3 regions of the Mesorhizobium sp. KACC 23794 genome follow, and region 3 is predicted to be linked to each of the others. Evidence: predicted binding sites of a transcription regulator. Region 3 holds the regulator's gene; each other region holds the start of a gene.
The links. Region 3 encodes PhoB, which activates phosphate uptake and scavenging genes when phosphate is short. Its sites were predicted from a motif close to TGTCATNNANCTGTCAT; they were not measured.
Positions count from the first base shown of each region.

Region 1 (10,165 bases), 2.9 Mb from region 3:
CCGGTCGTGGCGCACACTCCGGCGATTGCCGGAGCCCATCATGCCCATCGACGCCGCAGCGCTCATCGCCCGTTTCCTGCTTGCCATCGTCTTCATCCCGAACGGCATCATGAAACTCTCGAACATAGCAGGCACTGCCGGCTATTTCGCCGGCCTCGGAATGCCGGCGCCGACGCTGGTCGCCTGGGGCAGCGGCTTTTTCGAACTGATCGCCGGCATCTGCATCGTCGCCGGTTTCCGCACACGCATCGTCGCGATCCTGCTCGCGCTGTTCTGCGTCGCCGCCGGCGTGCTCGGCCATGCCGGCCAGGGCGTCGACGATCCGGCCATCGCCTTCCTGCACATGCAGGCGCTGCTCAAGGACATCGGGCTTGCCGGCGGGTTTCTCGCGCTGGCGCTTGCAGGCCCCGGCCGCTTCTCGATAGACGGCGCGCGGGCCTGAGTCTTATTCCTCGCCGATCACAAGTTCCAGCTTGCGGCTGGTCACCCGCGCCAGCTGCGCCAGCCGGCCGGCGGGCCGCTCGCCGGCCAGCCGCCCAAAAGCCTTCGGTACGACCAGCGCCAAGCCGTCATTCGGCCGCCGCTCCCATTTCAGCGTCGGGATGACGCCGGGCATCGACGCCGACAGCAGGTAGACGACACGCATCATCGCGCCGAGCAGCCGCGCCCGCTCCAGATAGCGCGGCGTGGCGAGCGCGGCGATCTCGGCGACGCCGGCGTCGTTGAACACGCCCTGATGGCGAAAATAATTGGTCAAAGCCAGGAAGGCCCGGCCGGGATGGTCGACGCCGATGAAGGAGGCGTGGGCGATGATGTTGAGCGACTGGGTGCCGCGATATTCCGGATGCGCGCGCCAGCCGATGTCGGCCAGCAGGCAGGCGGCGCGGCGGTAGCGCACCTCTTCCTCGGTCTCGTCGATGCCGAAGACGCCGAAGGAATAACCCGTCCAGTCCGCCAGTTCGCGCGCATGCATCACCGAGCGGGCGCGCAGCAACGCCAGTTCCTCGGCGGCGGAGATCAGCGGGTCGGTCCGTTGCTCCTGCGGCGACAGCAGCGAATAGAGGAAGCCCTCGCGCACGCCGAGCGCCGAGACGACGACCTTCGACGGCTTCATCGCCGCGATGATCTCCAGCAACACCGCGGCGCCGTAAGGCAGCAGCGAGCGGCGGCTCTTCGACACGCCGTCGATGCCCTTGATCTTGTCGGTCTCCCCGCGCGCCACCTGGCGCAGGAAGGGCAGCGAGCTTTCGATGCCGAGTTCGTAGTGGTGCATCACCGCGAGCGGATAGTTGGTGACATTCATGTGCAGGCGGGCGAGGTTTCGCCAGGTGCCGCCGACCGCGTAGAAGGCCCGGCCCTCGCCGCCCTTCAGCAGTTTCGCCCGCGCCAGCTCGTCACGGGCGATCTTCGCAGCCGTCGCCAGCGAGTTCTTCGCCATGTCCTGCAGCCTGAGACCGCCGAGCGGCAAGGTGATGCCGTCGCCGATGTTCTCGCCGTTCACGTCGACCAGTTCGAGGCTGCCGCCGCCAAGGTCGCCGGCAATGCCGTCGGCCGGGTGAAAGCCGGAAATGACACCGAGCGCCGAATAATAGGCCTCCTCGCGGCCGGAAAGCACGCGGATCTCGGTGCCGAGAATCTGCTCGGCGCGATGGATGAAGTCCGGACCGTTCACGGCTTCGCGCGCCGCCGCCGTGGCGATCACATAAAGCTCCTTCGCACCGGCCTGATCGGACAGCGCGCGAAAACGCCCGAACTCGTCGACCGCGCGGGTGACGCCCTCGGGATCGAGCTTACCGGTCGACACGATGCCGCGGCCGAGGCCGGCCAGCATCTTTTCGTTGAACAGGACGGTCGGCGCGCGCGCGATGCCTTCGTAGACGACGAGGCGGATCGAGTTCGAACCGATATCGATGATCGAGATCGGGCTGCGATCCTGCAGCCGACCCTGGGAGTTCGACAGCATCCGGGGCCTAGGTCGCGGCTGCTGCGGACTTCTTGCGGCGCTTGAACTGCGCGATCTGCTTGGGAGCGCTGCTCTTCAGCGCAACGCCGCGCCCGGACAGGCTGGGATTGGTCATGAAATATTCCTGGGCGTTGAACGGTTCCTCGCCCTCGTCCGGCACGATGCGCCGCGAGGTGCCGTCAGCCAGTACCTCAAAGCTCTGCTGGTTGTCCATTATGTTGCCGAGCATGATCTGGCCCAGCACCTGTTCATGCACAGTCGGATTGGTGATCGGCACCAGCGTCTCGACGCGGCGGTCGAGATTGCGCGGCATCATGTCGGCCGAACCGATATAGATGACCGCCTCGTCGGACGGCAGGCCGTGGCCGTTGCCGAAGCAGAAGATGCGGCTGTGCTCGAGGAAACGCCCGACGATCGACTTGACGCGGATGTTGTCGGAAAGGCCGGGCACCTGCGGCCGCAGGCAGCATATGCCGCGGATGACAAGGTCGATCTCGACGCCGTTGCGGCTCGCCTCGTAGAGCGCGTCGATTATCGTGGGGTCGACCAGCGAGTTCATCTTCATCCAGATGCGCGCCGGGCGCCCCTCGCGGGCGTGGCCGATCTCGTCGGCGATGTGCTTGAGGATGCGCGGGCGCAGCGTCTGCGGCGACATGCCGATCCTCATCTCCTCGGCCGGCTCGGCATACCCCGTGATGTAGTTGAAGATCTGCGCGACGTCGTGGGCTATGCCCGGGTCGGTCGTGAAGAACGACAGGTCGGTGTAGATGCGCGCGGTGATCGGGTGGTAGTTGCCGGTGCCGAGATGCACGTAGTTGCGCAGCTTGCCGTCCTCGCGGCGCACCACCGACGACATTTTTGCGTGGGTCTTCAATTCCAGGAAACCGAACACCACCTGCACGCCGGCGCGCTCCAGGTCGCGCGACCAGCGGATGTTGGCTTCCTCGTCGAAACGCGCCTTGAGCTCCACCAGCGCCGTCACCGATTTTCCGGCTTCCGCCGCGTCGACCAGCGCGCGCACGATCGGGCTGTCGTTGGAGGTGCGGTAGAGCGTCTGCTTGATCGCCACTACGTCGGGGTCGGCCGCCGCCTGGCGCAGGAACTGCACCACCACGTCGAAAGATTCGTAGGGGTGGTGGACGATCATGTCCTTCTCGCGGATCGCGGCGAAACAATCGCCGCGATGGTCGCGCACGCGCTCGGGAAAACGCGGGTTGAAGGGCACGAACTTCAGATCGTCGCGGGCGACCGCCACGATCTCCGAAATCTGGTTGAGCGCCAGCGGCCCGTGGATGACGCTAATGCGGCTCGACGAGACGCCGAGTTCGCCGGCGACGAAATCGCGCAGTTCCGCCGGCATCCGGCCGTCGAACTCGATGCGGATCACCGAGCCGCGGCGGCGCCGCTTCAGCGCCGTTTCGAACAGGCGGACCAGATCCTCCGACTCTTCCTCGACCTCGATATCGCTGTCTCGGATCAGCCGGAACGTGCCCGAGCCTTTCAGCTCATAGCCGGGGAAAAGCCGGCCGATATAGACGCCGACCGCCTCCTCGATCGGGATGAAGCGCACGCGCTTCGGCTGGTCGGGCAGCCTGATGTAGCGCTTCAGCGCCACCGGTAGCCTCAGCAGCGCGTTCATCTCCTCGCCGTCCTTGCGGTGCCTCAGTTTCAGCGCGATCGAGAAACCGAGATTGGGGATGAACGGGAACGGATGCGCCGGGTCGATCGACAGCGGCGTCATCACCGGAAAGATCTGCTGCTGGAAATGGTCCTCCAGCCAGACCTTTTCGTCCTCGGTCAAGGCATCGGCGGTGACCGTCTCGATGCCCTTTTCCTGCAACAGCGTCTTCAGCGCGGCAAAACTCTCCTGCTGGTCCTCCTGCAGGCGGCCGACCTCGTGCAAAAGCTGCTCCAGCTGCTGTTCCGGCGTGCGCCCGTCAGGGCTGCGCAACGCGATGCCCTCGCGCACCTGCCCGGCCAGCCCGGCGACGCGCACCATGAAGAACTCGTCGAGGTTGGCGGCCGAGATCGACAGGAAGCGCACGCGCTCCAGCAGCGGATGGCGGACGTTCTGCGATTCCTCCAGCACGCGGCGATTGAACTGCAACCAGGAGAATTCGCGGTTGACGAAACGGTCGGGATTGCCCGCCGCCATCTCGGCAGCGACCGTCTCCGCCGCCGCAAATTCCGCCTGCAATGGTCTCAGTTCGTTCATGGCAGCAAAAATCCCCGGCTGTCGCCCGCATTCGACGCGGCAGTCTACCTCCTGACAGGGGAATGTGACAGTTTGATTTCAGAACCGGTTACCCTTTCCGTACCGCACGGACAGACGATCGTTTCGGCAATCTTCGATGCCGTGAATGCTCCACCGCCTAAGAGGCGGTGGCTTCGGGTTACGGCTCAAAGCCGGATCGGTCCGCCGTCGGCGGACGCGGCATTCACTCACGTCACGTTGAACTCGTCATCGGGCTCGGGTGGCATCTGGTTCTTAATGTACTCCATCCACATCTCGTCCGTGACGTTGCCGCTCGTCGTCACCCAATAGCCCCGCGCCCACAGATGCTGACCCCAGTAGCGCTTGTGCAATATCCCGAACTCACTCAGCAACTTGTGCGAACTGCGCCCTTTCAGGTGCTGCACGGCGCGCGATACAGACAGGCGCGGCGGGATCGACAACAGCATATGCACATGGTCACGGTTGATCGACCCGGCGTGAATGACCATCTCGTGCGCTCGCGCAGTCTCCCGTAGCAATTCTCGGCAGCGGTTGCCGACATCACCGCCAAGCACCGCGTAGCGGTACTTCGTCACCCACACCAGATGATACTTACAGTCCCAAGCTGTGTGGCTGCCACGCTTGTACGCTTCCATAAAGCCAATCTACACAGGATGCGACTCAATCCCAGCCGCCTAAAGGCGTGGGGTTTCCTGATCCCCTATCGGGGACTCTAAAAAAATGCCCTGTGATCCGCCCTCTATGCGGTTTGCGGTTTGACAGTCGTTGCAACTACGGCGAGCGTGGAGGGATAGCAATTTCGCGGGAGAGCATAAATTCCATGCGAGTTCCTGGGTTGACGCCGGTCGGAAGTTGGCTGACGCAGTTGATCAGCCTTTGTGTTGGCTTCTTGATTATCTGTGCAACGACAGCGTTTGCCGGTGGCGCTAAGCCCCATCCGGACGCAGCCAGACTATTCGCGAACGCTGGATTCGGAGACAAGCTTCGGCCCTGCGAGACGATGCAGCCGCAGCAGATTGCCGACTGCACGTCACTACATTCGGATATCGCTCGAATAGTTGAGGAAATTTCAGTCAGCAGGCGAGAGGACGCGAAATGGTTCATTGCCTCCTATATCGCCGGCAGGTTCGACCGTCTTATAGAATGCCTGGAAACGACATGCGACGGGCTGTTCGTTGTGGAAGATCGCGCTGGGCCGCAATGGGCCACCCGTTGGCGTCAAATGCTTCGATTTCAAGCCTGCATTCACGCCATTCCCGCCGTCAAGGATGAGGAAACTGATGCTGGATACGCCGCATCATACAGGTTGGATTTGGCTTTAGCAGGCGGAGTGCCGGAATGCTCACCTATGATGGACAAATCGGAAGACGGCCAGATATTGAAGAAATTCAACCTGCATGGCGTTTTCTAGAATAGCCATTAATGAGAGGGTTTTAGAGGGAAAATGGCTACGTATGGCCGCTGTTGGCGAAAACCCTCGCCCCTGCTAAGACGCGGCAAAGCGATCAGGAGACGAAAAATGGCTGGCGGCGCGATTCCCCATTTCCAGAACGATGCCGGGCATGCGGCGATCGAGATCGGCGTGAAGGAATTCATGTGCGTCGGCGCCAACCCGCCCTTCGACCATCCGCATGTCTTTTTGGACATGGGCGCCGACGACGAGAAGGTCTGCCCCTATTGCTCGACGCTCTACCGCTACGACCATGCGCTGAAGGCGACCGAGACGCGGCCGGAAGGCTGCACCTATTTCAGCCAGGCGGCCTGAGCGGAGCGCGGCACGCTCCAGGTCCGGCCAAGTCGGACTGCTATGGCTCCTGCCCGGCCTTCCAAAATCCTGATCGCCGGCGCCGGCATCGCCGGGCTGACCGCAACACTCGCCTTTGCGGCGCGCGGCTTTTCCGTGCAATTGTTCGAGCGCTCCGCACAGTTGCGGGAGGTCGGCGCCGGGCTTCAGCTTTCGCCCAACGCCACCCGCATCCTCGGTCGCCTCGGCGTGCTCGGCCATCTGGAGGGTTTTGCGGTTCGCCCGCCGGCCATCGTGCTGCGCAGCGCGAAGGACCTGCGCGAACTCGCCCGCGTCCCGCTCGGCGACGCGGCCGAGAAGCGCTGGGGCGCGCCCTACCTCGTCGTCCACCGCGCCGACCTGCAAGGCGCCCTGCTGGCGGCGGCGAACCGAAGAGGACGGATCTCGCTCGCCATCGGCTCCGTCGTCGGCGACTTTCAATCGACGCGATCGGGCGCGACAACCGTCACGGTCGAGGCCGACGGGGTGAAACGAACGCATGAAGGCGCCCTGCTCGTCGGCGCCGACGGCGTGTGGTCGACGCTGCTGAACGCCGTTTCGCCGGGTTCGCCAACCCGCTCCGCAAAACTCGTTGCGTGGCGGCGGACGATTAACGCCGATAACCCGTTGATCCATAACCTTTTTACGGACCTGACGGTCAATGCGTTCCTGCATCCGGGCTTTCATCTCGTCGCCTATCCGCTGCGCGGTGGCTCGGAGTTCAACCTCGTGGCTTTCACGCCAGGCCGGGTTGCCGGCAAGGATTGGCAGGTCGCAATCGACCCCGCGCCCTTGCGCAATATGCTGGGCAGGACAGCCTCGCGGCTCGCCGCGCTGGCCGAGGACGCGGGCGCCTGGACCGCATGGCCCATCCATACGGCCGACCATCGCCAATCCTGGAGCCGCGACGGACTGGTGCTGATCGGCGACGCGGCGCATGCGATGACACCCTTCGCCGCGCAGGGAGCCGCCATGGCAATCGAAGACGCGGATACGCTGGCGTCGGCGTTTTCATCCGGTTCCAGCCCGTCGGTCTCCCTGGCGGCCTGGGAAAAGAGCCGGCATGAGCGCATCGAAAAAGTCGTCCGGCGTGGTGCCTTCAACCGCTTCGTCTGGCATGCCGCCGGACCGGTCGCCTGGGCGCGCGACATCGTGCTCGCCGCGCGCCCGGCCGAAAGCCTCGCCGCCGACATGGACTGGCTCTACGGCCATGACGCCGGCTCGCTAGAATAGAACGGATTCAATTGTAGAGGTCGAGCGACCACTTCAGCGTGAGCGGCAGCGGGTTCCACAATCCCGTGGTGATGCCGGCCTCGCGCAGGCCGCGTGCGGTCCATGTGTTGCAGCCGACAAGTGCCGTGAACGTGCCGTCCGCCTCGTAGAAGCGGTCGTAGCGGCCGTATTCCGCCCCCGCGATGACCGTTGGCCCGCGCGCATCGTCCTGAAAACTGTCGCGGATAAACGTCAGCAGCGCGGAAAACTCCGCCTCGCTGACATCGAAACCGCTCACCACCGGGTTCGGCTCGCCGATCGGGCCTGCCAGGCTGACATGCATGGCCGCCCGGTCGAGCGTCAGCCCCTTCAGCAGCGGCATGGGCTTCAACTGGTCCCAGGTCGGCGTGGCGATGTAGAACTCGCGGCTGCCACGGCCGAAGACCAGGTAGGCGACGTTCGGGTCGGCGATCGGCAACCCGTCCGGCATCAGAAAGCCGAACGCCTCCAGCACCTTGCCATCGACGGGAATGGCGATGTCGGTATGGATCGGATTGGACAGGACCAGAATCCGCCGCGTCTTCGCCGCGCCGTCCGATGCCGAAGACAGCAGCGGGCGCGGGATCACGGTCCCCAGCGCGACCGCCAGCACGGCCAGCAGGACGAACGCTGCGCAGGCGCGAAAAAGTCTCTTCATGTCAAAGCTTTACGGGCCTTCGTGCAGAGCCGGACTCAAATCCTGGAAAAGAAAAGCCCGGCAAATGCGCCGGGCTCAAGGCAGACCGATCGACGCTTTGCCTCAGTGCAGGATCTGGCTGAGGAACAGTTTCGTGCGCTCATGCCGGGGATGGTCGAAGAACTCGGCGGGCGTGTTCTGCTCGACGATCTGGCCCTGGTCCATGAAGATCACCCGGTTCGCCACCTTGCGGGCAAAGCCCATCTCGTGGGTGACGCACAGCATGGTCATGCCTTCCTCGGCGAGGCCGACCATGGTCTCCAGCACTTCCTTGATCATTTCCGGATCGAGCGCCGAGGTCGGCTCATCGAACAGCATGATGCGCGGGTTCATGCAGAGCGAGCGGGCAATGGCAACGCGCTGCTGCTGGCCGCCGGACAATTGCCCAGGATATTTATTGGCCTGCTCGGGGATCTTCACGCGGCGCAGGAAGTGCATCGCGGCTTCCTCCGCCTGCTTTTTCGGGATCTTTCGCACCCAGATCGGCGCCAGCGTGCAGTTTTCCAGAATGGTCAGATGCGGGAACAGGTTGAAGTGCTGGAACACCATGCCGACCTCGCGGCGCACCTCGTCGATCTTCTTCAGGTCGTTGGTCAATTCCTTGCCGTCGACGACGATCTTGCCCTTCTGGTGTTCCTCCAGCCGGTTGATGCAGCGGATCATCGTCGACTTGCCGGAGCCCGACGGGCCGCAGATGACGATGCGCTCGCCGCGCATCACCTTGAGGTTGATGTCCTTCAGCACATGGAACTCGCCATACCATTTGTGCATGGCCGCGATCTCGATGGCGACGTCTGTGTCGGAGACGTGCATCTTCTTGACATCGACCTTGATTTCTTCGGCGCTGACTGCGTTTTCAATGACCATCGATGGTTCCCTTTAAGCGAGGCTCGTTTTCCGCGGCTATTTGCGGTGCCCGGTGTCGAGCCGGCGTTCCATATATTGCGAATAGCGCGACATGCTGAAGCAGAAAATCCAGAAGATCGCGGCGGCGAAGACGTAGCCCGTCTTGGCGGTCTGCGGCGTCGCCCAGGTCGGATCGCCGGATATACTCTGCTTCACGACGCCGAGCAGGTCGAACAGCGAGATGATCAGGACCAGCGTGGTGTCCTTGAATAGACCGATGAAGTTGTTGACGATGCCCGGAATGACCAGTTTCAGCGCCTGAGGCATGACGATCAGCCCCATCTTCTGCCAGAAGCCGAGACCGAGCGAGTCCGCGCCTTCATATTGGCCTTTCGGGATAGCCTGAAGGCCGCCGCGTATCGTTTCCGCCATGTAGGCCGACGAGAACAGCGCCACGCCGATCAGTGCGCGCAGCAGCTTGTCGAAGGTCATCCCCGGCGGCACGAACAAGGGCAGCATGAAGCTCGCCATGAACAGCACCGCGACCAGCGGCACACCACGCACCGTTTCGATGAACACGACCGACAGCAGCTTGACGATGGGCATTTTGGACCGTCGTCCGAGCGCCAGAAATATTCCCAGAGGCAAAGACGTGACGATGCCCACATAGGAGATCACCAGCGTGACCATGAGGCCGCCCCACAACGGCGTCTCGATATAGGGCAATCCGAAGAAGCCGCCCACCAGCAGGAAGAAGGCGACGAATGGAAACACGGCGAAAAACAGGATGGCGTTAAGCCGCTTGTAGGGCGCGCGTGGAATGAGCAGAGGCGCCAGCAGAATGATGAAGAGGATGCCGCAAAGGATGACGCGCCAGCGCTCGTCGACCGGATAGCGGCCGAACATGAAAAAGCCGAAGCGGCTCGTCACGAACGGCCAGCAGGCGCCAGACCAGCCGACCGCAAGCTGCCCGCCCTGTTCCGTCGTCAGGCAGGCGGTTCGGTCGGCGCCGCTCCAGACGGCGCTGAAGAACAGCCAGTTCAGGATCTGCGGCAGCACCCATGCAATCGCCAGGGCGGCAACCACCGTAATCGCGGAATTGACGGGCGTTGAAAACAGGTTGTTGCGCATCCAGGCGCCCGCGCCGACCTGACTGGACGGCGCGGCCTGCGCCAGCGTCATTTCCGTCCTTACCCAGGAGAGATCATGTTCCTGCATGGTCTATCTCTCCTTCAGGGCCATCTTGGTGTTGAACCAGTTCATGAAGGCGGAGGTGACAAGGCTGATCGACAGATAAACGATCATGAAGATCACCACGACCTCGATCGCCTGTCCGGTCTGGTTCAGGATGGTGCCGCCAACCGAGTAAAGTTCGGGATAGCCGATCGC
Region 1 covers NZ_CP197465.1:3,967,677-3,977,841, forward strand. The annotation lists gene ACSBOB_RS19450 (DoxX family protein) at 41-442, shown strand; gene ppx (exopolyphosphatase) at 446-1,963, opposite strand; gene ACSBOB_RS19460 (RNA degradosome polyphosphate kinase) at 1,971-4,178, opposite strand; gene tnpA (IS200/IS605 family transposase) at 4,406-4,834, opposite strand; gene ACSBOB_RS19470 (hypothetical protein) at 5,020-5,610, shown strand; gene ACSBOB_RS19475 (zinc-finger domain-containing protein) at 5,719-5,964, shown strand; gene ACSBOB_RS19480 (FAD-dependent monooxygenase) at 6,007-7,215, shown strand; gene ACSBOB_RS19485 (TIGR02117 family protein) at 7,223-7,891, opposite strand; gene ACSBOB_RS19490 (amino acid ABC transporter ATP-binding protein) at 7,994-8,797, opposite strand; gene ACSBOB_RS19495 (amino acid ABC transporter permease) at 8,834-9,994, opposite strand; gene ACSBOB_RS19500 (amino acid ABC transporter permease) at 9,998-10,165, opposite strand, start outside.
Region 1: ACSBOB_RS19460 (RNA degradosome polyphosphate kinase) is a predicted target of PhoB. The motif match lies at 4,243-4,259, and genes of this name have one in related genera.

Region 2 (10,165 bases), 2.6 Mb from region 3:
AACGCCACGGCCAAAGCCATCATGACGATGGCCGACCCGACCAGCGGCAAGCTGGCATAGGATACGCCCAGCGACAGCGCCGAACCGCCGATCCAGGCGCCGGCCGCATTGCCCATGTTGAAAGCGCCCTGGTTCAGCGTCGCGGCGAGGTTGGGTGCGCCGGAAGCGCTTTCGACGACGCGAAGCTGCAGGGCAGGTATCGGCAGGAAGGTCAGGGCGCCCCACAGGAAGACCATCGGGATGACGACATAGGGCAGGGGGCCGACCTCATGGAGGATGAGGAACATCGCCACCAGGGCCACCAGCGAGCCTATGATGGTGGGCATCATCCGCCAGTCCGCCAGCTTCCCGCCGATGATGTTGCCGACCGTCATGCCGCCGCCGAACAGAAGCAGGATCCAGGTGACGGCGGGGACGGACACGCCGGTGACGTCGGTGAGGATCGGTTTGATGTAGGTGAAGACGGCGAACAATGCGCCGGAAGCCAGCGCCGAGATCAGCATCGCCAGCCAGACCTGCAGCCGGCCAAGCACGCGGATCTCGCCGGCGATGCCGCTGCCGGTCGGCGGCGCGACATTGTTCGGGACCAGCCACGAAATCGCGGCGACCGATATGATGCCGATGACCACCACGGCCAGAAAGGTCGAGCGCCAGCCGAAAGCTTCGCCGAGCGCCGTGCCGGCCGGCACGCCCAGAATATTGGCGAGCGTCAGCCCGGCGAACAGCATCGCCATGGCGCTTGCCTGCTGGTTCTTCGGCACCAGGCTTGCCGCCACGACTGAGCCGATGCCGAAGAAGGCGCCATGGCCGAAGGCGGTGACAACGCGCGCCGCCATGAGCATCCAGTAGTTCGGTGCGATGGCACACAGAAGATTGCCGATGACGAACAGCGAGGCCAAGCCGACCAGCACAAGTTTTCGGCGCATTCGGGCTGTCGCCAGCGCGATCACCGGGGCGCCGACGACCACGCCGAGTGCATAGCCGGTGACGAGCAACCCCGCCGCGGGGATCGATACGCCAAGGTCGGCCGCCACTTCCGGCAGCAGACCCATGATCACGAATTCGGTAGTGCCGATGCAGAACGATGCAACGGCGAGCGCAAGGATCGGCAGAGGCATGGAGGACTCAAGGATGTCAATATCGGCCCACAGCATGGGCCGATTCCCTGTAGGTGAAAAGCGTGTTTGCTGCAATGCAGCATTGCGCGAACGAAGAGACAATTCATTGGTGCAGGCGAGGGAGCAGGGCGGCGCCTGGCTGTGCAGCAAGCTGCATTGCTGCTGGCCTCGACCTGGCGAATGGGCGACAATAGGGAACACTTGAGTCCTGCCAGCCGAGACGCCATGCCCGCCGACAGACCCCCGCGCGACCCAATCCTGCGCGCCATGCTGAAAACCGAAGCCGGGCCGTCGCCGACGCCCGCTGCGAAAGCGCCGGCGCTGGCGCGCCCCTTTATCCATCTGCGTGTCCATTCGGCCTATTCGCTGCTCGAAGGCGCGCTGCCGATCGGCAAGATCGTCGCGCATGCCCAGAAGGACAAGGCGTCGGCGATCGCGATTGCCGACACCAACAATTTGTTCGGTGCGCTGGAATTCGCCAACAAGACGACCAAGGAAGGCGTCCAGCCGCTAATCGGTTGCCAGCTCGACCTGGCCTTCAGCGGCGAGCCGAGTGACGGCCGGGGCGGCAGCGGGCAGCGGCGCGCCGGCATCGAGCATAATCCGGTCGTTGTGCTTGCAGCCACGGCCGACGGCTACGCCAATCTGGTGAGGCTTGTGAGCCGCGCCTATCTCGACGGCCCTTCGGGCGAGGCAATCAGGATATCGACAGAATGGCTGGAGGAACTGTCGCCCGGGCTGATCTGCCTGACCGGCGGCCCGCGCGGACCGGTCGGCGCGGCGCTGAAGTTCGACCATGCCGACCTCGCCGAGAACCGGCTGCTTCGTTTGAAGGAGATATTCGGCGACCGGCTCTACGTCGAACTGGAGCGCGTCGGCAACTGGGACAAGCGCATCGAGGCCGCGACCATCGATCTTGCCTACCGGCATGAACTGCCGCTGGTGGCCACCAACGAGGCGTTCTTTCCAGCGCGCGACGACTTCGACGCGCATGACGCGCTGATCGCGATCGCCGAGGGTGCGGTGGTCGCCTCCGATGACCGCCGGCGGCTCACCCCGGACAATCATCTGCGAAGCCAGGCCGAGATGTCGGCGCTGTTCGCCGATCTGCCCGAGGCGATCGACAACACGGTCGAGATCGCCATGCGCTGTTCCTATTATCCGAAGAAGCGCTCGCCGATCCTGCCGCGCTTCACCGGCAGCGGCGACGATGCCGAGAAGGCCGAGGTGGAGGAATTGCGCCGGCAGGCCCGCGAGGGGCTGCAGATGCGCTTCGACACCGCCGGCCTGACGCAGGGCTACAGCGAGGAGCAATATCGCGAGCGGCTGGAATTTGAGCTCGGCATCATCGAGCGCATGAAATTCCCCGGCTACTTCCTGATCGTGGCCGACTTCATCAAATGGGCGAAGGCGCATGGCATCCCGGTCGGACCGGGACGCGGCTCGGGCGCCGGCTCGCTGGTCGCCTACGCGTTGACCATTACCGACATCGACCCGCTGCGCTTCTCGCTGCTGTTCGAGCGCTTCCTCAACCCCGACCGCGTCTCGATGCCCGACTTCGACATCGACTTCTGCCAGGACCGGCGCGAGGAGGTGATCCGCTACGTCCAGCAGAAATACGGCCGCGACCAGGTCGGCCAGATCATCACCTTCGGATCGCTGCAGGCGCGCGCCGTGCTGCGCGACGTCGGCCGGGTGCTGCAGATGCCCTACGGCCAGGTCGACCGGCTGTGCAAGATGGTGCCGCAGAACCCTGCCAACCCGGTCAAGCTGAAGGATGCCATCGAGGCGGAACCGCGCTTTGCCGAGGAGATGGAGAAGGAACCGATCGTCGGCACGCTGCTCGACATGGCGCAGAAGCTGGAAGGCCTCTACCGCCACGCCTCGACGCACGCGGCGGGCATCGTCATCGGCGACCGCGCGCTGTCGGAGCTCGTGCCGATGTACCGCGATCCGCGCTCCGACATGCCGGTCACCCAGTTCAACATGAAGCTGGTGGAAGAAGCCGGCCTGGTCAAGTTCGACTTCCTCGGCCTGAAGACGCTCACCGTGCTGGAAACCGCGGTGAAGCTGATCCGGCGGCGCGGCATCGACATCGACCTGGCAAAACTGCCGCTGGACGACCAGAAGACCTACGACATGCTGTCGCGTGGCGAGGTCGTCGGGGTGTTCCAGGTGGAATCGGCGGGCATGCGCAAGGCCCTCATCGGCATGAAGCCGGACCGCATCGAGGACATCATCGCGCTGGTGGCGCTCTACCGGCCGGGGCCGATGGAGAACATCCCCACCTACAATGCGCGAAAACACAAGGAAGAGGAGATCGCGTCGATCCATCCGATGATCGACCATCTGGTGGCTGAGACCCAAGGCGTCATCGTCTACCAGGAACAGGTGATGCAGATCGCCCAGGAGCTGTCCGGCTATTCGCTTGGCGAAGCCGACCTGCTGCGCCGCGCCATGGGCAAGAAGATCCGCGCCGAGATGGACGCGCAACGCGCCCGCTTCGTCGAGGGCGCGATCAAGAACGGGCTGTCCAAGCAGCAGTCGGATTTCATCTTCGACCTGCTGGCCAAATTCGCCGACTACGGCTTCAACAAATCGCACGCAGCCGCCTACGCCGTGGTCTCCTACCAGACGGCCTATCTGAAGGCGCACTACCCGGTCGAATTCCTGGCGGCGTCGATGACGCTCGACATGGGCAACACCGACAAGCTGGCGGATTTCCGCCAGGACGCACTGCGCCTTGGCATCGACGTGGTCCCGCCTTCGGTGAAAACCTCGTACCGGAATTTCGAGGTCGAGGAGAACCGGATCTTCTACGCGATGGCCGCCATCAAGGGCGTCGGCGACGCGGCGGTCGAGCACATCGTCGCCAGGCGCAAGGAAAAGCCGTTCGCCGATCTCGAGGATTTCTGCGAGCGCGTCGATCCGAAGATCGTCGGCAAGCGGGTGTTCGAAAGCCTGATCCTTGCCGGTGCGCTGGACTGCTTTGGCCACGACCGATCGGCGATGATGGCTGGGGTAGAGCGTATGATGGGCCTGGCGTCGCGGTCGCATGAAGACGCCGCGCTTGGCATCATCGACATGTTCGGAGCCAATTCGGCCGGCCGCCAGCAGAAGCTGCATCTGCCGGCGGTCGATCCGTGGCTCGCGGCCGAACGGCTGCACAAGGAATTCCTGGCGGTCGGCTTCTATCTCTCGGCGCATCCGCTCGACGAATACAAATCGGCGCTGGTCAAGATGCGGGTGCAGAACTGGGCGGAATTCTCCGCCGCGGTGAAGAAGGGCGCCACCGCCGGTCGTCTCGCGGGCACGGTTACCTCGAAGCAGGAGCGAAAAACCCGCACCGGCAACAAGATGGGCGTCGTCATGTTCTCCGACCAGACCGGCCAGTACGAGGCGGTCATGTTCTCCGAGACGCTGGCGCAGTATCGCGACCTGTTCGAGCCCGGCCGTTCGGTGGTGCTGACGGTGGCGGCGGAAGATCGGCCGGAGGGCGTCAACCTGCGCATCCAGACGGCGCAGTCACTGGAGGACGAGGCGAGCCGCGTGCAGAAGGCGCTACGCATCTATGTTCGCGACGCCGCGCCGCTGAACACGCTGGCTGGCCAGCTCGGCGTCAAGGGCGACGGGCAGGTCAGCTTCATCGTGCTCAAGCATGACGCGCGCGGCGAGGTCGAGGTGTCGCTGCCCGGCGGCTACCGTATCTCGCCGCAGGTGGCGTCGGCGATGCGCGCCGTGCCCGGCGTGGTCGAGGTGGAACTGGTCTGAGCAGGTTTGGCCGGCTTGGCCGCCAGACGAGCGATGGTCCTCGCGGGCAGCACGGATCGTCGCCACGCAGCAGAAAATCCGCTGTGGCCGTCGATTTTTGTTTTCACACCCGCCGAGGGCGCCGTCACGACGTGTCGGCGCGCTCCAGCGCGTACACCGCCAGCGCATGGGCGTGCGCCAGGATTTCGTCGACCTCGCGGATTCTGCGGGAATGGGTGGCGGACGGGTCGTAGCGCGACAGCCGGCCGCCAGGCGGACATCCGCGCCGCAGCGGCGAGAGGCGCCGGGATCGGTCGGCGTCGGATTTTTCCTGCGCCGGCGCGGCGTCGCGTCGGGCTTTCCAGCGGGCGAAGCGATTTGCCTGGCCCGGCAGGTCGTCGAGTGCCGAGGCCAGCGCCTCCAGGCGCAAGGCCAGCCGCGCCGCGTCGATCGGATCGTCGGGCGACGGAGGCGGCGGCAGGGGGCGGTACGGCGAGCCGAAATCGAGGGACATGACGCGCGGGATGGCGTGCGCGGGCATATGACGATGGCAGGGACGGAACGGTCGCCGCAGCGGATCGAGGAGCGACAGGCTCATCGTGCGCAGGGCGGGTTTTGGACGTTTCTTCGGCCCTACCGGCAAGAAGGCGCGGGGGCCTCGCCGCATCGCGGGCGTCGGCTTGCGGGGGCGAACCGGCGGCAATACCACGACAATCCCGTGAGCCGCCGCGATGATCAGCCGCCGCGCGGCAGCCTCGGCCGGACGCAGCAGTCGCAATATGGCGCGGTAGAGATGGCGGGGGAGGGTAAGTGCCGGGGACAGTTTACTTTTTTCGGCCCGCGCCAACCTTGAAGCGGCTGCGTCTTCCTGCCCAAAGAAAGTAAACTGTCCCCCAGTGCCCAGCCCGGTCCCAAAACCCACTTCAGCCATGCCGACGAGCATGGCGAGCAGGCGCTTCAGCGCCTCCCAGTTGCGCTCGATTGCCGCAGTCCCGTCCATCGCCGCCGCGTCCTCCGGAAAAGGCCAGCGCGACTATCGCACCGATCGGCATGGATGTAAATAATCCTAGGAAAATAATCCTTGGATGTTTGTGATGACTGCCGTGGCGCTCGTCCCTGCAACTTCCGGCATTATACCGAGGGCTGTTTGCCTTGACCTGCCGGCGGGTGACGTTGAATTGGATGGGCCGGGCCATCTGTCGGTCAAGCCGGCCCAACCGGCTCAGCTCCCGATCACACCCTTATCCTGTTTCGTGATAACCACCAGCGACGGGCGCGCCGGCATGCCGTTGACGAAATCCGGCCAGTTGGTACCGGCATCGGCAACCGACGTCGCGTCCTCGTTGTCGTCGAGGCGCAGCGCGCCGGGATGCTGGACCGACACGAACAGCGTGGTTCCGTCCGGCGTGAAGGCGGGCGAGCAGCATTCCGAGCCGACCGGCGGGATGTAGAAGAGTTTCGGCAGCGCCCGGCCGGGGCCTTCCGTGTCCATGGCATAAAGCGCGTCGGCGAGACCCTCGGGCGGAGGGCCGTCGGTGGTTACCCAGATGCGGCCGGCCGGGTCGACGCCGATATTGTCGGGATCGGTGAACCAGCCATTGGCGGTGGTTTCAGGATGGTAGCGGCATTCGTCGGCGGGCACGGCCGGATCGCCGCACAGCACGAACACGTCCCAGGTGAATTTTTCCGCCGCATGATCGGGTTTCTCCGGCGCGCCGGGCGGCACCAGCTCGAGCAGGTGTCCGTTGGGATTCGGGCCGCGCGGGTTGGCGACGTTGATGGTCTCGCTCTCGTCGCCGCCGCCGGCGGGCAAGCGGTCCTCATTCTCGGTCATCGCCACGTAGAGCTTTCCGGTGCCGGTGTGCGGGATAAACCCTTCCGGCCCATCCATCGGCGTCGCGTCGAGCAGATCGGCGGCGGCGCGGGTGTTGAGCACCACGTCGGCCTGCGTGGCGAAACCTGCCTCCGCCGTCAGCGGACCCTGGCCGGCGACCAGCGGCAACCACTCGACGCTGCCGTCGCTGGAAAATTTAGCTACCGACAACGTGCCGCTGTCGAGCAGGTCCTTGTTGGCGGCGCGGTCGTTCGGATTGTATTTGTCGCGCGTGACGAAGCGGTAGAGATATTCGAAATCGTCGTCGTCGCCCATATAGATGACGACGCGGCCGTCCGGCGCCAGCGCTACCTGCGCGCCTTCATGGGTGAAGCGGCCGAGCGCGGTGCGCTTGACCGGCTTGGCAGCGGGATCGAACGGGTCGATCTCGACCACCCAGTCGAACTTCATCCACTCGTTCGGCTCTTCCTCGAACTTGAAGCGCGGCTCAAGGCGCGACAGCGAATAGAGGTCGTTTTCCTCCTCGTCCCAGCCCTGGCGCTCGACCAGTTCCTGGTCGGGCAAGGTCTTGTGGTCGCCGGCGAAGACGTCCATCGCGCCTTCCTCGCCTGACAGCATCGTGCCCCACGGCGTGATGCCGCCATTGCAGTTGGAGATGGTGCCGAACACGGTTCTGCCGGTCGGGTCGGCCTTGGTCTTCAGCCGGTCGTCGCCCGCCGCCGGACCGGAGATCGCCATCTCGGTGCCCATATGGACGCGGTGGTTGTATTGGCCGTCCTTCACAACCTCCCATGCGTTGCCGTTGCGCCTGACCTCGACGATGCTGACGCCGGTCGCGGCCATGATCGCGCGGATCTGCGCGTCGGAGAGCTTTTCGCGAAAATCCTCGTCGGTGAGGCCGGGAAACATCAGGTAGGGGTCGACATATTCGTGGCTGACGACCAGCAGGCCATGATCCGAGCTATGCGAGCCATGCGGCAGCGGGATGAAGGCGGTGAAGTCGTTATTGTAGCCGAACTGGTGTTCCGCCGCGGGTCCGTCGAGCGTGGCGAGGTCGAAGGCCGGGCTGTCGGAGAAGATCGCATCGCCCCAGCGCAACAATACCTGCCGGTCGTAGCCTTCCGGCCAATGGTCGGTGTTGTCGCGGACGCGGGTCAGCTCGGTGAACTTGAGGCTGGAGACGTTTTCTCCGGCCTTCGCGCCGGCCGGCGCCGAGGCGGAGCCGATCGCGGCCAGTGCGGTCGAGGCGAGAAAACCCTTGAGCACGGTGCGGCGGCTCACGCCGTCGGCCAGCACGGAGCCATAGGTCTGGCCGAAATTCTGGCGTCGGGTAGGGCGCTGGCGGGTTTTCTGGCGGTCGGTCATCGGCTGGCTCCGGGCTTGCTGCCGGAGTCTCTGCCACAGGAAAATGACGGTTCGACAACAGCGGTGTGAAGCAGTAGAGGAACCGGCCGCAGCGTGCGCAAGCAGACGGCGTTACTGCCCGAAGCGCTCCGTCCTGATCCGTTCGGGCGCTACGCCGGCAGCGACGAGCGCATCGGCGGCGGTCGAGACAAAGGCGTTGTTGCCGCAGACGAAGACATGCGCAGGCGCCGCGGGAAGGCCGGCAAGCACCGTCTGGACCGCCGCGGGATCGATGCGCCGCGACAAATCCTGCGCGCGCCTCGCCGGTTCGCGCGTGATGGCGAAAGTCAGGGCGAAACCGTCGTCGCGCGCCTCCAGCGCCAGCAATTCGTCGCGAAAAATCACCTCGTCCCAGTTGCGCGACGAATAGAGCAGGGCGGCCGGCACGCGCGCGTTTCGCGCGGCGCGGTGGCGCAGCATGCTCATCAGCGGCACGACGCCCGATCCGCCGCCGACGAGCAGCAGCGGGCCGCTATCCGCGACCTCCCACACGAAATGGCCGCCGAGCGGCGTCTTGATCTCGATCTCGTCGCCGGCCGCCGCCACCGCGTGGAAGAACGATGAGACCTCGCCGTCGTCCAGCCGTTCGATGGCAACTTCGATCTCCTTGCCACTTTCCGGGACATTGGCGATCGAATAGCTGCGCTGCGCCGTATAGCCGTCCGGCGCCGTCAGGCGAACGTCGGCATGCTGGCCGGGGCGCCACGAGAAGGGCGTGGCCGGGCGGATGAAAAAGCTGATGACCCGCGGCGTTTGCCGGACGATTTTCGTGATCGTGGCCGGCTGCCAGTGGACTGGCCGAGTGGTACCCGGCGCGGCGTCAGTCATCCGTATAGCGCTGCTCGCGCCACGGATCGCCGTATATGTGGTAGCCGCGCAGTTCCCAGAAACCGCCGGTGTCCTGGTCGATGAACTGCAGCCCGTCGATCCACTTTGCGGATTTCCAGAAATAGAGATGCGGCACGAGGAGACGCGCCGGCCCGCCGTGGTCGGCGGAGATCGGCTTGCCCTCGTAGCGGATCGCCACCATCGCCTTGCCGCCAATGAGATCGTCAGTCGGCACATTGGTCGTGTAGCCGTCGAAGGAGTGTGCCAGCGTATAGGGTTTCGGCGTCTCGATGCCGGCCTCGGCAAGAATGTCGTCGACCAGCACGCCCTCCCAATGGGTGTCGAACTTCGACCAGGCGGTGACGCAGTGGATGTCGCGGGTCATGCGGCTGATCGGCAGGCGGCCGAATTCGTCCCAGGTCCATTTCGCGACCGGCTTCGGCCCGATCTTCAGCGTAAAGCTCCAGTCCTCGGTTTTTACGCGCGGCGTAGGCCCGGCGGAGAGGACGGGAAAATCCTCGGTGAGATACTGGCCCGGTGGAAGCCGGTCGGACGTTTCGCCTGGCGGCTGCCGGCTGCCGAACCCGCGTGTCACCATGGCAAACATCTCCCTTCCGGATATCGCGGCGAATGTATCGTGCTGCGATTGCCCCGGCAATCGGCTTGCCGTCCCATCGGCGTGTGCGCGAAAGGCTGGCGCTCTACCGCAAATCCATCATTGGACTTGCACCCGAGCCGAACCCTGGTTCGAACGACCGGCTAGATGCGCTCCCACGGATGCCGCACCTCGGGCGCCTCGTCATCCTCGCCGGGACGCAGCGGGCGGCCGCGATGCCCGGTCCCGAATGTATAGCCGGTCTCCACCGCCTTGCGGCCGAACTTGTCGCGCAGCGTGTCGATCGCGCCTTCCGCCATCGCCCGCTTGCGCGCCTGCTCGTCGATCAGGTCGGGCGGATCGGCGCGGCCGTCATCGGAAAGGTCGCTGACGCCGATGCCGAGCAGCCGGTATTTCGTGCCGTCCGCCTCCTTCTCGAGAAGCTGCAGGCCGGTCTGGAAGATTCGGTCGGCAAGCCGCGTCGGGTCGGCGAGCTGTCGGTTGCGGGTGCGGAGCCTGAAATCCTGCGTCTTCAGCTTCAGCACGACGGTGCGGCCGGCGATATGCGCCTTCTTCAGCCGCGTCGAGACTTTTTCCGAGAGCGCCCGCAGCACCGGCACGAGGTCGGCCATCGAG
Region 2 covers NZ_CP197465.1:3,614,659-3,624,823, forward strand. The annotation lists gene ACSBOB_RS17690 (MFS transporter) at 1-1,118, opposite strand, end outside; gene dnaE (DNA polymerase III subunit alpha) at 1,344-4,889, shown strand; gene ACSBOB_RS17700 (hypothetical protein) at 5,014-5,868, opposite strand; gene ACSBOB_RS17705 (PhoX family protein) at 6,091-8,067, opposite strand; gene ACSBOB_RS17710 (ferredoxin reductase) at 8,179-8,934, opposite strand; gene ACSBOB_RS17715 (sulfite oxidase-like oxidoreductase) at 8,927-9,532, opposite strand; gene ACSBOB_RS17720 (DNA polymerase IV) at 9,694-10,165, opposite strand, start outside.
Region 2: ACSBOB_RS17705 (PhoX family protein) is a predicted target of PhoB. The motif match lies at 8,111-8,127, and genes of this name have one in related genera.

Region 3 (10,165 bases):
ACGCATGTCCAGCGACGCTGCCGCGATCGCGGTTGCGGCCAGCCTCACCCCCTACTGTCTGGAGCGGTCGAAGAGCGATCCGCTGTCGGCCGGCATTCTGGCGGATATAAAGATCGCCAGGGCTTTCCAGCGGGCCGGGCTCGTCGAGCAGGCCGGCTGGGCGACGCCGCTCGGCGAGGAGAGGCCCAATCGCCAACTGGCCGCGGCGTGCGGGCAGGCGCTCACCGCGCAGGCCTTGCCCGTTCAATGAAATTGCTCCGCACAGCGGAGCGGCGCCAGGACCGACGACGATGCTGACTTCCACCTTCACGGCAATGCGGGCACAAGGCGTGCCCATCCGGGCATTGCGCAATGCGGCGAAACTGAACTTCCGCGTCACCACCTCGACCTCGGGGGAACCGGCCGACGGCCCTCCGGCGCATGCGACACAAAACTTCTGGACGGAGGTTGTTTCGGCGCGCCGGGCCTACCGCAAGAAGACCGGCCACAATATCGAGGACATTCTTTCTGCCTGAGCCGGGCGCGGACCTACGCAAGCCATCAATCAGAAGGTGATGCTGCTCAGGGCCAGGTAGAGAGCAGATCCCACCACGGAGGCGGCGAGCAGGATCAGCAGCAATGCGGCGGGCTCGGCCGCCAATCGCCCGAGATACCTCACAAGCCACCGCCTTGCCGAGCAGGCACCCGATCCCTTTGGGACGGTGGCGTTTCTTGCTGCCGACACGAAAAATTGGAAGACATGACGTCCTACTTCCCGGCTGGGGCCAGGGCGGATCGTCAGCCCTCAATCGACAGCGCCCTAAAAAAGGCTGCCGATCGCAAGATGCTATCAGCATGCCGTCGGGATAGCGAATTTATTCGCGGCCGGGGAAGAGCGGATTATACCAACGGCGTTTGAATTTGACCGCCGCCGGTATCGGGCATTGCCGGATTTTCCACGCTGATGCAATACAATGTCGGAGGGATATAGGAAAAGTTTCCTTGCTCTTTTCCGCCTCTCTGCTATTGTGCTTTCCGAACGGAGGCTGGAATGGACCGGGCGGAACGCGAAAATGAGCAGGAGACGCTGAAGGGCATCGCAGCGGTGCTGCTCAGGCTCGCCGTTCTGGCCGAGTTCCTTTGCGTCCTGCCGCTCTGGATTCGCGTTCTGGTGTTGGCGCTCTTGCGGCCGGCCGAGGCCGTTGCGCGGGCGTTTGCTATCGAGCAGGCTGGCGGCGCGCTTGCCTTGCCAGCGGCTGCGGTCGGCGGGGCGGATGCCGATGGCTGCGCCGAGGCTTTGCGGCTCGCCCGCTGCTTCCGCGCGCTAGCCGTCGTCTTCGGCGGCTTGCAGGGTTTTTTCGCCGGACTGCGGCTGTTTCGCGGCGGGCCGAACCGGCGTCTTGCGCAAAACGGATCGGCGATGGCTTGGCAGGATCACGCAATGAGGGCGCGGCGCGCAATGGCTTGCAGCGGGGCGGGGCTCATCGATACGTCGTGACCGCTGGGGCGGCGGCTAAAAGACCCGCCGAGCCGACCCGCCCGGCTTTCGGATCGGGCTCTGACTTGTTGAGGATTCGAACGCCACCCGCCAGCTGCGCTTTGCGGGGGGTGTTGGTATGCCTATGCCAATGGCGGTCAGGGTTAACCGACGTCGGTCTCAGTGCTCGGTCAGTGCTTCGTTGAGCAGGTCGAGGTCGACGTAGAAATAGCGGACCAGGCAGCGCTGGACTTCTTCGGTGTCGAAGCCGTGGCTTCTGAGATAGGAGACCGATTCATGGATGGCGCGGCGGTCGACCAGCTTGGTCTTGCGGTCGTCCTGGGCGTCCATGAGGGCGTCCATCTCGGCGATGTTCCGATCCTTGGGCAGGATTTGCATATGGTTTCCCGGAGCCTTCATGCCTGCCAGAGTAGCGAGTTAAGGATAACAAAACGCTAATGCGGCGAGGTAGCGCGCCGAGCAATGTTGAAGGAATGAGATTGCGCAGGAATGACGCCCGCCGCGGAACCGCGACGGGATGGGCAATCATTCTTCGCTTATGGAATAGCCGGCGCCGCGCACCGTACGGATGACGTCCGGCAGCCGGCCGGTGTTGACCGCCTTGCGCAGCCGGCCGACATGCACGTCGACGGTCCGCTCGTCGATGTAGATCGTCTCGCCCCAGACATTGTCGAGCAGTTGCCCGCGCGAAAACACCCGGCCGGGATGCCGCATCATGAATTCGAGCAGCCGGAATTCTGTCGGCCCGAGCCTGATCTCGCTCTTCTTGCGATAGACGCGGTGGGATTCCCGGTCGAGCACGATGTCGCCGACCTTCAGCACCGAAGACAGCACCTCCGGCTTGGCACGCCGCAGCAGCGCCTTCACACGGGCCACGAATTCCGGCGTCGAGAACGGTTTTACCAGATAGTCGTCGGCCCCCGTAGCCAGCCCGCGCACCCGGTCGCTCTCCTCGCCACGCGCCGTCAGCATGATGATCGGCAGCCGCTCGGTTTCGGGCCGCATCCTGAGCCGCCGACAGAGTTCTATGCCGGACACCGCCGGCAGCATCCAGTCGAGCACCAGCAGGTCGGGCACGTTCTCCTGCAGGCGGATTTCCGCCTCGTCGCCGCGCATGACGACTTCGACCTGATAGCCTTCCGATTCCAGATTGTAGCGGAGGAGGACGCCCAACGGCTCCTCGTCCTCGACCACCATCACCTTCGGAGCGATCATCGCGCCTCGCTTGCCGTTATTCGGCGAGGACGGTCGTTGCCGTCTCGTCGAGTTTCGGGCGGTTCGCCGGAAGCTGCGAACCGGTCAGGACATAATAGGCGTTTTCCGCGATGTTGGTCACGTGGTCGCCGATGCGTTCCAAATTCTTGGCGCAGAACAGGAGGTGCGTGCAGGCGGTGATGTTGCGCGGATCCTCCATCATATAGGTCAGGAGTTCGCGGAACACCGAAGTATACTTGAGGTCGACCTTCTCATCCTCGGCGCGCAGCCGGTCGAGTTCGCTGGGCCGGCGCCCGGTATAGGCGGCGACCACGCCTTCGATCTGGGCGAGCACCAGCGTCGCCATGTCGTCGATGCCGTGCGACAGGCCGCGCGGCGTGGCGCCTTCGCCGATCGCGCCGACGCGCTTGGCGACGTTCTTGGCAAGATCGCCGATGCGTTCGAGGTCGCCGGCCATGCGGATGGCGCCGAGCACGGCGCGCAGATCTTGCGCCATCGGCTGGCGCTTGGCGATCAGCGTGATCGCCCGGTCATCCAGCTCGCGCTGCTTGGCGTCCATGACGGTATCTTCGGAGATGATCCGCTGCGCCGCCGCCGTGTCGGTGTGCAGCAGCGCCCGGATCGAATCGCCGACCATCGAACTCGACAGGCCCGCCATGTCGCGGATCAGCTGGTCGATCTGTTTCAGATCCTCGTCAAACGAGGCAACTGTGTGTTCGCGCATCAAATAACTCCAAAATTCATGGAAGCACCGGGGAACCGCGAGCGAAATGCGTCAGGACGAGGCGAAAATGGTGAGGTTCGAGAACCGGAGCGGAGCGTACATTTTAGTACGTGAGCACCGGAAGCGCAGAACCTCAACATTTGCAGCCCGTCATCACGCATTTCGACGCGGTTCCTAGCCGAAGCGGCCGGTGATGTAGTCCTGCGTGCGCTTGTCGTCGGGGTTGGTGAACATCTTGTCCGTCGCCCCTTCCTCGACCAGGTAGCCCAGATGGAACATGGCGGTGCGCTGCGACACGCGCGCCGCCTGCTGCATGGAGTGGGTGACGATGACGATCGTGTAGTTGGCGCGCAGCTCGTCGATCAGTTCCTCCACCTTCGCGGTGGCGATCGGGTCGAGCGCCGAGCAGGGCTCGTCCATCAGGATGACTTCAGGCGACACCGCGATGGCGCGGGCGATGCAGAGACGCTGCTGCTGGCCGCCGGAAAGGCCGGTGCCCGGCTCGTTCAAACGGTCCTTGGCCTCGTTCCAGAGAGCCGCTTTCTTCAGGCTGGACTCGACGATTCCGTCGAGGTCGGCCTTGCTCTTGGCGAGGCCATGGATCTTCGGCCCGTAGGCGACGTTCTCGTAGATCGACTTAGGGAACGGATTGGGTTTTTGGAACACCATGCCGACGCGGGCCCTGAGTTCCACCACGTCGATCTTGGGATCGTAGATGTCTTCGTTGTCGAGCGTGATCTTGCCGGTGACGCGCGCCGAGTCGATCGTGTCGTTCATGCGGTTGAGGCACCGCAGGAAGGTCGACTTGCCGCAGCCCGACGGGCCGATCAGCGCCGTCACCTGGTTCTGCCGGACGTCGAGTTCGACGTCGAACAGCGCCTGCTTCGGCCCGTAGAAAACGCCAACCTTGCGGCCCTGCATCTTGATCACTTCGTTGGGTTTCGCAGTCATGCTGCCGCTCACTGCCTGTTCCAGTTTCTGTTCGGTCATGATGTTCATGGGAACCTGCTCTCCGTCTACCAGCGACGCTCGAAACGGCGCCTGAGCACGATTGCGGTGATGTTCATCGCCATGAGGAACACCAGAAGGATGATGATGGCGCCCGACATGCGCTCGACGAAGGCGCGCTCGGCCTCGTTCGCCCACATGTAGATCTGCACCGGCAGCGCGGTTGCCGGGTCGAGCGGCGTCGTCGGATAGTCGGCGACGAAAGCGACCATACCGATGAGCAGAAGCGGCGCGGTCTCGCCCAGCGCACGCGCCAGACCGATGATCGTACCGGTCAAGATGCCGGGGGTGGCGAGCGGCAGCACGTGCTGGAACACAGCCTGCGTCTTCGAGGCGCCGAGGCCGAGAGCTGCCGAGCGGATCGACGGCGGCACGGCGGCGAGGGCTGCGCGGGTGGCGATGATGATGGTGGGCAGCGTCATCAGGGTCAGCACCAGGCCGCCGACCAGGGCCGCCGAGCGCGGCATGCCGAGGAAGTTGATGAACACCGCCAGGCCGAGCAGGCCGAAGACGATGGACGGCACGGCGGCGAGGTTGTTGATGTTGACCTCGATGATGTCGGTCAGCCTCGTCTTCTTGGCGAACTCCTCCAGGTAGATGGAGGCGGCGACGCCGATCGGCAGCGCCAGCAGCAGCACGATCACCATCATGTAGAACGAGCCGATGATGGCGACGCCCATGCCGGCCATCTCGGGGCGGCTCGACGCGCCGTTGAAGAACAGGCCCGTGTTGAACTTGCCCGTCATCGCGCCTTCGGCGCGCAGCTTGTCGATCAGCGCGACCTGCCGGTCGGAAACCTTGCGGTTGCCCTCGGCGACGTTGAGGTCGATCTGGCCTTTATACGCCGAGTCGATATTGGCGCTGGCCAGCACCCAGATGTCGCGGGTGGTGCCGATGATCGAAGGGTCGGCGATGACCATGTCGCGAAGCTGCGTGCGCACGCCCTCGGAGAGGAAGCCGCGCAGCGCCGCGAACTGCGGCTTGTCGTCGGGCGAGATGCCGAGCTTTGCAGCGAGCGCGTCGCGCGCCAGGTTCGGATAGTTGGCGGTAACCAGTACATTCGGGTCGGTCGCCCGCTTGTCCTGCGGATCGATCACCTTAGCGTCGAAGGTGATCGGCAGCAGCACCGACGTCTGCATGAACGAGGTATAGCCTTTGCTGAAGATGGTGATCAGCATGATGGCGAGGAAGACGATGCCGACGGAGATAGCGATGCGGCCGTACCAGCGGAAGCGGGTCTCGGCGGCGTAGCGCCGTTTCAGGCCGATGTCGCGGCGTGCCGGCGCCTTGGCGATCGGCAGGCTGTCCAGCGTGGCGGCGGTCATTCGTACTGCTCCCGATATTTGCGCACGATGTAGAGGGCGACGATGTTCATGATGAGCGTCACCACGAAGAGGGTGATGCCGAGCGCGAAGGCGACCAGCGTCTGCGGCGAGTTGAACTCGAGATCGCCGGTGAGCTGGTTGACGATCTTGACGGTGATGGTGGTCATCGCCTCGAACGGATTGAGCGTCAGGTTGGCGGCGACGCCGGCGGCGAGCACCACGATCATCGTCTCGCCGATGGCGCGGGACGCGGTCAGCAGGATGGCGCCGACGATGCCGGGAAGCGCCGCCGGCAGGATGACCCGCTTGATGGTCTCGGAGCGCGTCGCCCCCAGCCCCAGCGAACCGTCACGCATGGCGCGCGGCACCGCGGTGATGATGTCGTCCGACAGCGACGACACCACCGGGATCAGCATGATCCCCATGACCAGGCCCGCTGTGAAGATCGACTGCGCCTGGATGAAGGGCGAACCGCCGGTGAGCGCCGCGCTGAGATCACGCAGGAACGGCCCGAGCGTGACCACCGCGAAGATGCCGTAGACGATGGTGGGGATGCCGGCCAGCAGTTCCAGTGTCGGCTTGACGATGCCGCGAACCCGGCGCGAGGCGTATTCGGCCATGTAGACCGCGGACAGCAGGCCGACCGGCACCGCGACCAGAAGCGCCACCAGCGCGATGTAGAGCGTTCCGGCCAGCAGCGGGATCAGGCCGAACTGACCGGCCGAGTCGCCGGCGCCGGCCGCGGCGAAGCGCGGATCCCAGACCACGCCGAAGAAGAAGTCGGCGAGCGGCACCGATGTGAAGAAATGAAAGGTCTCGAACAGCATCGACAGCACGATGCCGACTGTGGTCAGGATGGCGATGGTCGACGAGCCGAGCAGCGCCCACAGCACGACGCGCTCGACATTGTTGCGCGCCCGCGTCCTGGGCTGGATGCCGCGGACGGCGAAGGCCGCGCCGGCAAGCGACAGGATCAGGCCAAGCACGCCACCGGTAAGCCGGAGATTGTCGCTGGCGCGGTTGGTCGCGACGGCGACCGGGATCATGTAGTCCTGCGTGTCGGGCGCCAGCGCGACGCCCTTGGCGATCAGAAGCGGCTGCAGCTCGGCGAAGGTCTCGGGCAGATTGTCACGGGTGGTCGCATCGAGCCTTCTCAGGCCGTTGGCGAGGCTTTTCACCAGGCCGAGTTCGAGGCTGCGGTTCGGCACCGCGCTGTCCGCCGTCTGCGCCGGAAGCTGGGCCTCGACATGGCGCTCGATATAGATCGAGGAGCCGATGCTCCAGACGGCGAGGAAAAGCAGGGCCGGCATGACAGCGAGCAGGAACGCCCACCAGGCGTGATAATGCGGACGCGAGTGCTGCTTGACCGCGCCGCCCGTATGCACTGCGGCACGCTGGCGGCCGATGAAATAGGCGACCACGCCGATCACGACGATGATGGCGACAAAATAGGTCATCGGCATAGATGGGACTCCCGGCGCATGCGGCAGGAAAGGGAGAGCAAACAAACAACAGGGGTCGCCGCGCGGCCGGAAGCCGCGCGGCCACTTCGATCGTTACATGGTCTTGCCGGCGGCGAAGTCGTCGCGCTGCTGCTGGCGCTCGGCGTCCGGAGCGGCAACCAGGCCGTATTCGGCGAGCGGGCTCTCCGGGCCGACCATCTGGTCGTCGAGGAAGAACTCGACATATTCCTTCAGGCCCGGAACGACGCCGAGATGCGCCTTCTTCACGTAGAAATACAGCGGACGCGACACGGGATACTCACCCTTGGCGATCGTCTCGGTCGAAGGCACGATGCCGGAGACGGTGGCGACCTTCAGCTTGTCGGCGTTGTTCTCGTAGAAAGCCAGGCCGAATACGCCAACGCCGGTCTTGTTGGAGTCGATGCGGGCCAGCGTCTCGGTGTAGTCGCCATCGATGTCGACGGCCTTGCCGTCCTTGCGGACGCCGACGCAGGCCTTGGTCACTTCCTTCTCGCCGACGCCGGCAGCCTTGACGGCCTCCTTGTCGCAGCCGGCAGCTAGCAGCTTCTCTTCGAAGACTTCGCGCGTGCCGTGCTTCTCGCCGGGGATGTAGGCGGCGATGTCCCAATCTGGCAAGGCCGGGTTGACCTGGCTCCACTTGGTGTTCGGATTGGCGACGAGCTTGCCGTCGACGACGAGCTGGGCGGCGAGCGCCTTATAGACGTCGGCCGGGGTGAGCGCCCAGTCCGGACCCTTGATGTCGGTGGCGAACACGATGCCGTCATAGCCGATCTTGACTTCCTGCACGTCCTTGACGCCCGCTGCGACGCAGGACTTCACTTCGTCGTCCTTGATCTTGCGCGACGAGTTGGCGATGTCGATCGTGTCTTCGCCGACGCCCTTGCAGAATTCCTTGATGCCGGCGCCGCTGCCGCCGGACTCGACGACCGGGGTCTTGAAGTTGGTGAAGGTCTCGCCGAAGGATTCAGCGACGATCTTCGCGTAGGGAAGAACGGTCGACGAACCGGCGATCTGGACCTGGTCGCGCGCAGCGGCGTAGCCGGCCGTGGCGGCCAGCGCCAAGGCCGCGGCCGACGCTGTGAGGATAGCTTTTTTCATGAGGCCTGCTCCTGTCGGAAAATTTGGCTTGGGACGCCTTCCAGCGGCGTCGCGGAGAGGCCTTAACGAGGCTATGTAACAGTTGCATGACAGTTTCGTGTCGGGACGGTAAAGCGCCCGTTCATCATGTCGCACAAGCTTTGCCGGCGTATGGCGGAGCCCTTCGCCGGCTCCGGGCGGGCAGGACATGGAGCTCCGATGTCTGGCGGCCGTCATATTGTCGGCGACGGGATCGTCATGGCGGGCGATCGTTCGCCGGCTTGTCTCAGCCGCGCGAAAGCCGCGTGAAATGCCCCATCTTGCGGCCCGGCCGGGCTTCCGCCTTGCCGTAGAGATGCAGCACGAGATCGGGCTCCGCCAGGAGCGTCGGCGCGCGGAAGACGTCGTCGCCGATGAGGTTCTCCATCACGCAGCCGGAGTGCCGGCGCGTGTCGCCGAGAGGCAACCCGGCGACGGCGCGGATATGCTGGTCGAACTGCGAGACGGCGCAGGCGGCCTCGGTCCAGTGGCCGGAATTGTGGACACGCGGCGCGATCTCGTTGGCAAGCAGGCTGCCGTCGGCAAGCACGAAGAACTCGACGCCGATGACGCCGACATAGTCGAGCGCGGCAAGGATAGAGAACGCCGCTTCGGTCGCCGCCCGGGCGGTTGCCGGCGAAACCCGCGCAGGCAAGGTCGAGCTGTGCAGGATGCCATCGCGGTGGACGTTCTCGGCAGGATCGAAGGCGAGCATCCTGCCGTCGATGCCACGCGCCGCGATGACGGAGATTTCGCGCTCGAACGGCACGAAACCTTCGAGGATCAGCGGCACGCCGCCCATGGCCGCAAAACCGCCGCTCACCTCGCCGACATGATCGCGGAACACCCGCTGGCCCTTGCCGTCGTAACCCAGCCGCCGCGTCTTCAGGATGCCGCTGCGCCCGAATGCCGCAAGTCCGTCTTCGAGATCGGCGTCGCTGTCGACCGCACGAAACTCGGCGGTCCCGACCCCGATGCCGTTCAGGAAGGATTTTTCGGTCACGCGGTCCTGCGCGACCTCCAGCGCCCGTGGTGGCGGATAGACCGGCACGGAAGCGGCAAGGCGTGTTGCCGCGCCGACCGGCACATTCTCGAACTCATAGGTGACGACGGCAGAAACCCTCGCCAACTCATCCAGCGCTGCCGGATCGTCATAGGCCGCGACGATCTGCCGATTGGCGACCTGCGCTGCCGGGCAATCCGCCTGTGGCTCGAGGATCACGGTGCGGTAGCCGAGCCGAGCTGCGGCCATGGCCAGCATGCGCCCGAGTTGGCCGCCGCCGATGATGCCGATCGTCGAATTCGGAAGAAGTGGTTTTGTCATGCGTCAGAAGGCGTCTCGGCGACGGCAGCCGTCTGCCTGGCGCGCCAATCTTCCAGCCGGCCCGCCAGCGCTTCGTCCGTCAGGGCGAGCACGGCGGCGGCGAGCAGCGCCGCGTTGACAGCTCCCGCCTTGCCGATCGCCAGCGTGCCGACGGGAATGCCTGCCGGCATCTGGACGATGGAAAGCAAGGAATCCTGCCCGGAAAGCGCCTTCGACTCCACCGGCACCCCGAACACCGGCAAAGCGGTCAGCGCCGCCGTCATGCCGGGAAGATGCGCCGCGCCTCCTGCGCCGGCGATGATCACCTTGTGCCCGGCCGCCTTGGCGCCGGTAGCGAAATCGTAGAGACGCTTCGGCGTGCGGTGCGCCGAGACGATGCGGTCGTCATGCGGCACACCGAGCGCGTCGAGCGTCTCGGCGGCATGTTTCATGGTCGCCCAGTCGGACTGGCTGCCCATGATGATGGCGACGTCGGCTGTGGCCACGCTGTCG
Region 3 covers NZ_CP197465.1:1,035,342-1,045,506, reverse strand. The annotation lists gene ACSBOB_RS05315 (hypothetical protein) at 1-250, shown strand, start outside; gene ACSBOB_RS05310 (hypothetical protein) at 291-515, shown strand; gene ACSBOB_RS05305 (hypothetical protein) at 1,031-1,477, shown strand; gene ACSBOB_RS05300 (hypothetical protein) at 1,637-1,855, opposite strand; gene phoB (phosphate regulon transcriptional regulator PhoB) at 2,003-2,692, opposite strand; gene phoU (phosphate signaling complex protein PhoU) at 2,709-3,416, opposite strand; gene pstB (phosphate ABC transporter ATP-binding protein PstB) at 3,591-4,415, opposite strand; gene pstA (phosphate ABC transporter permease PstA) at 4,433-5,749, opposite strand; gene pstC (phosphate ABC transporter permease subunit PstC) at 5,746-7,206, opposite strand; gene ACSBOB_RS05270 (PstS family phosphate ABC transporter substrate-binding protein) at 7,306-8,331, opposite strand; gene ACSBOB_RS05265 (5-(carboxyamino)imidazole ribonucleotide synthase) at 8,597-9,673, opposite strand; gene purE (5-(carboxyamino)imidazole ribonucleotide mutase) at 9,670-10,131, opposite strand.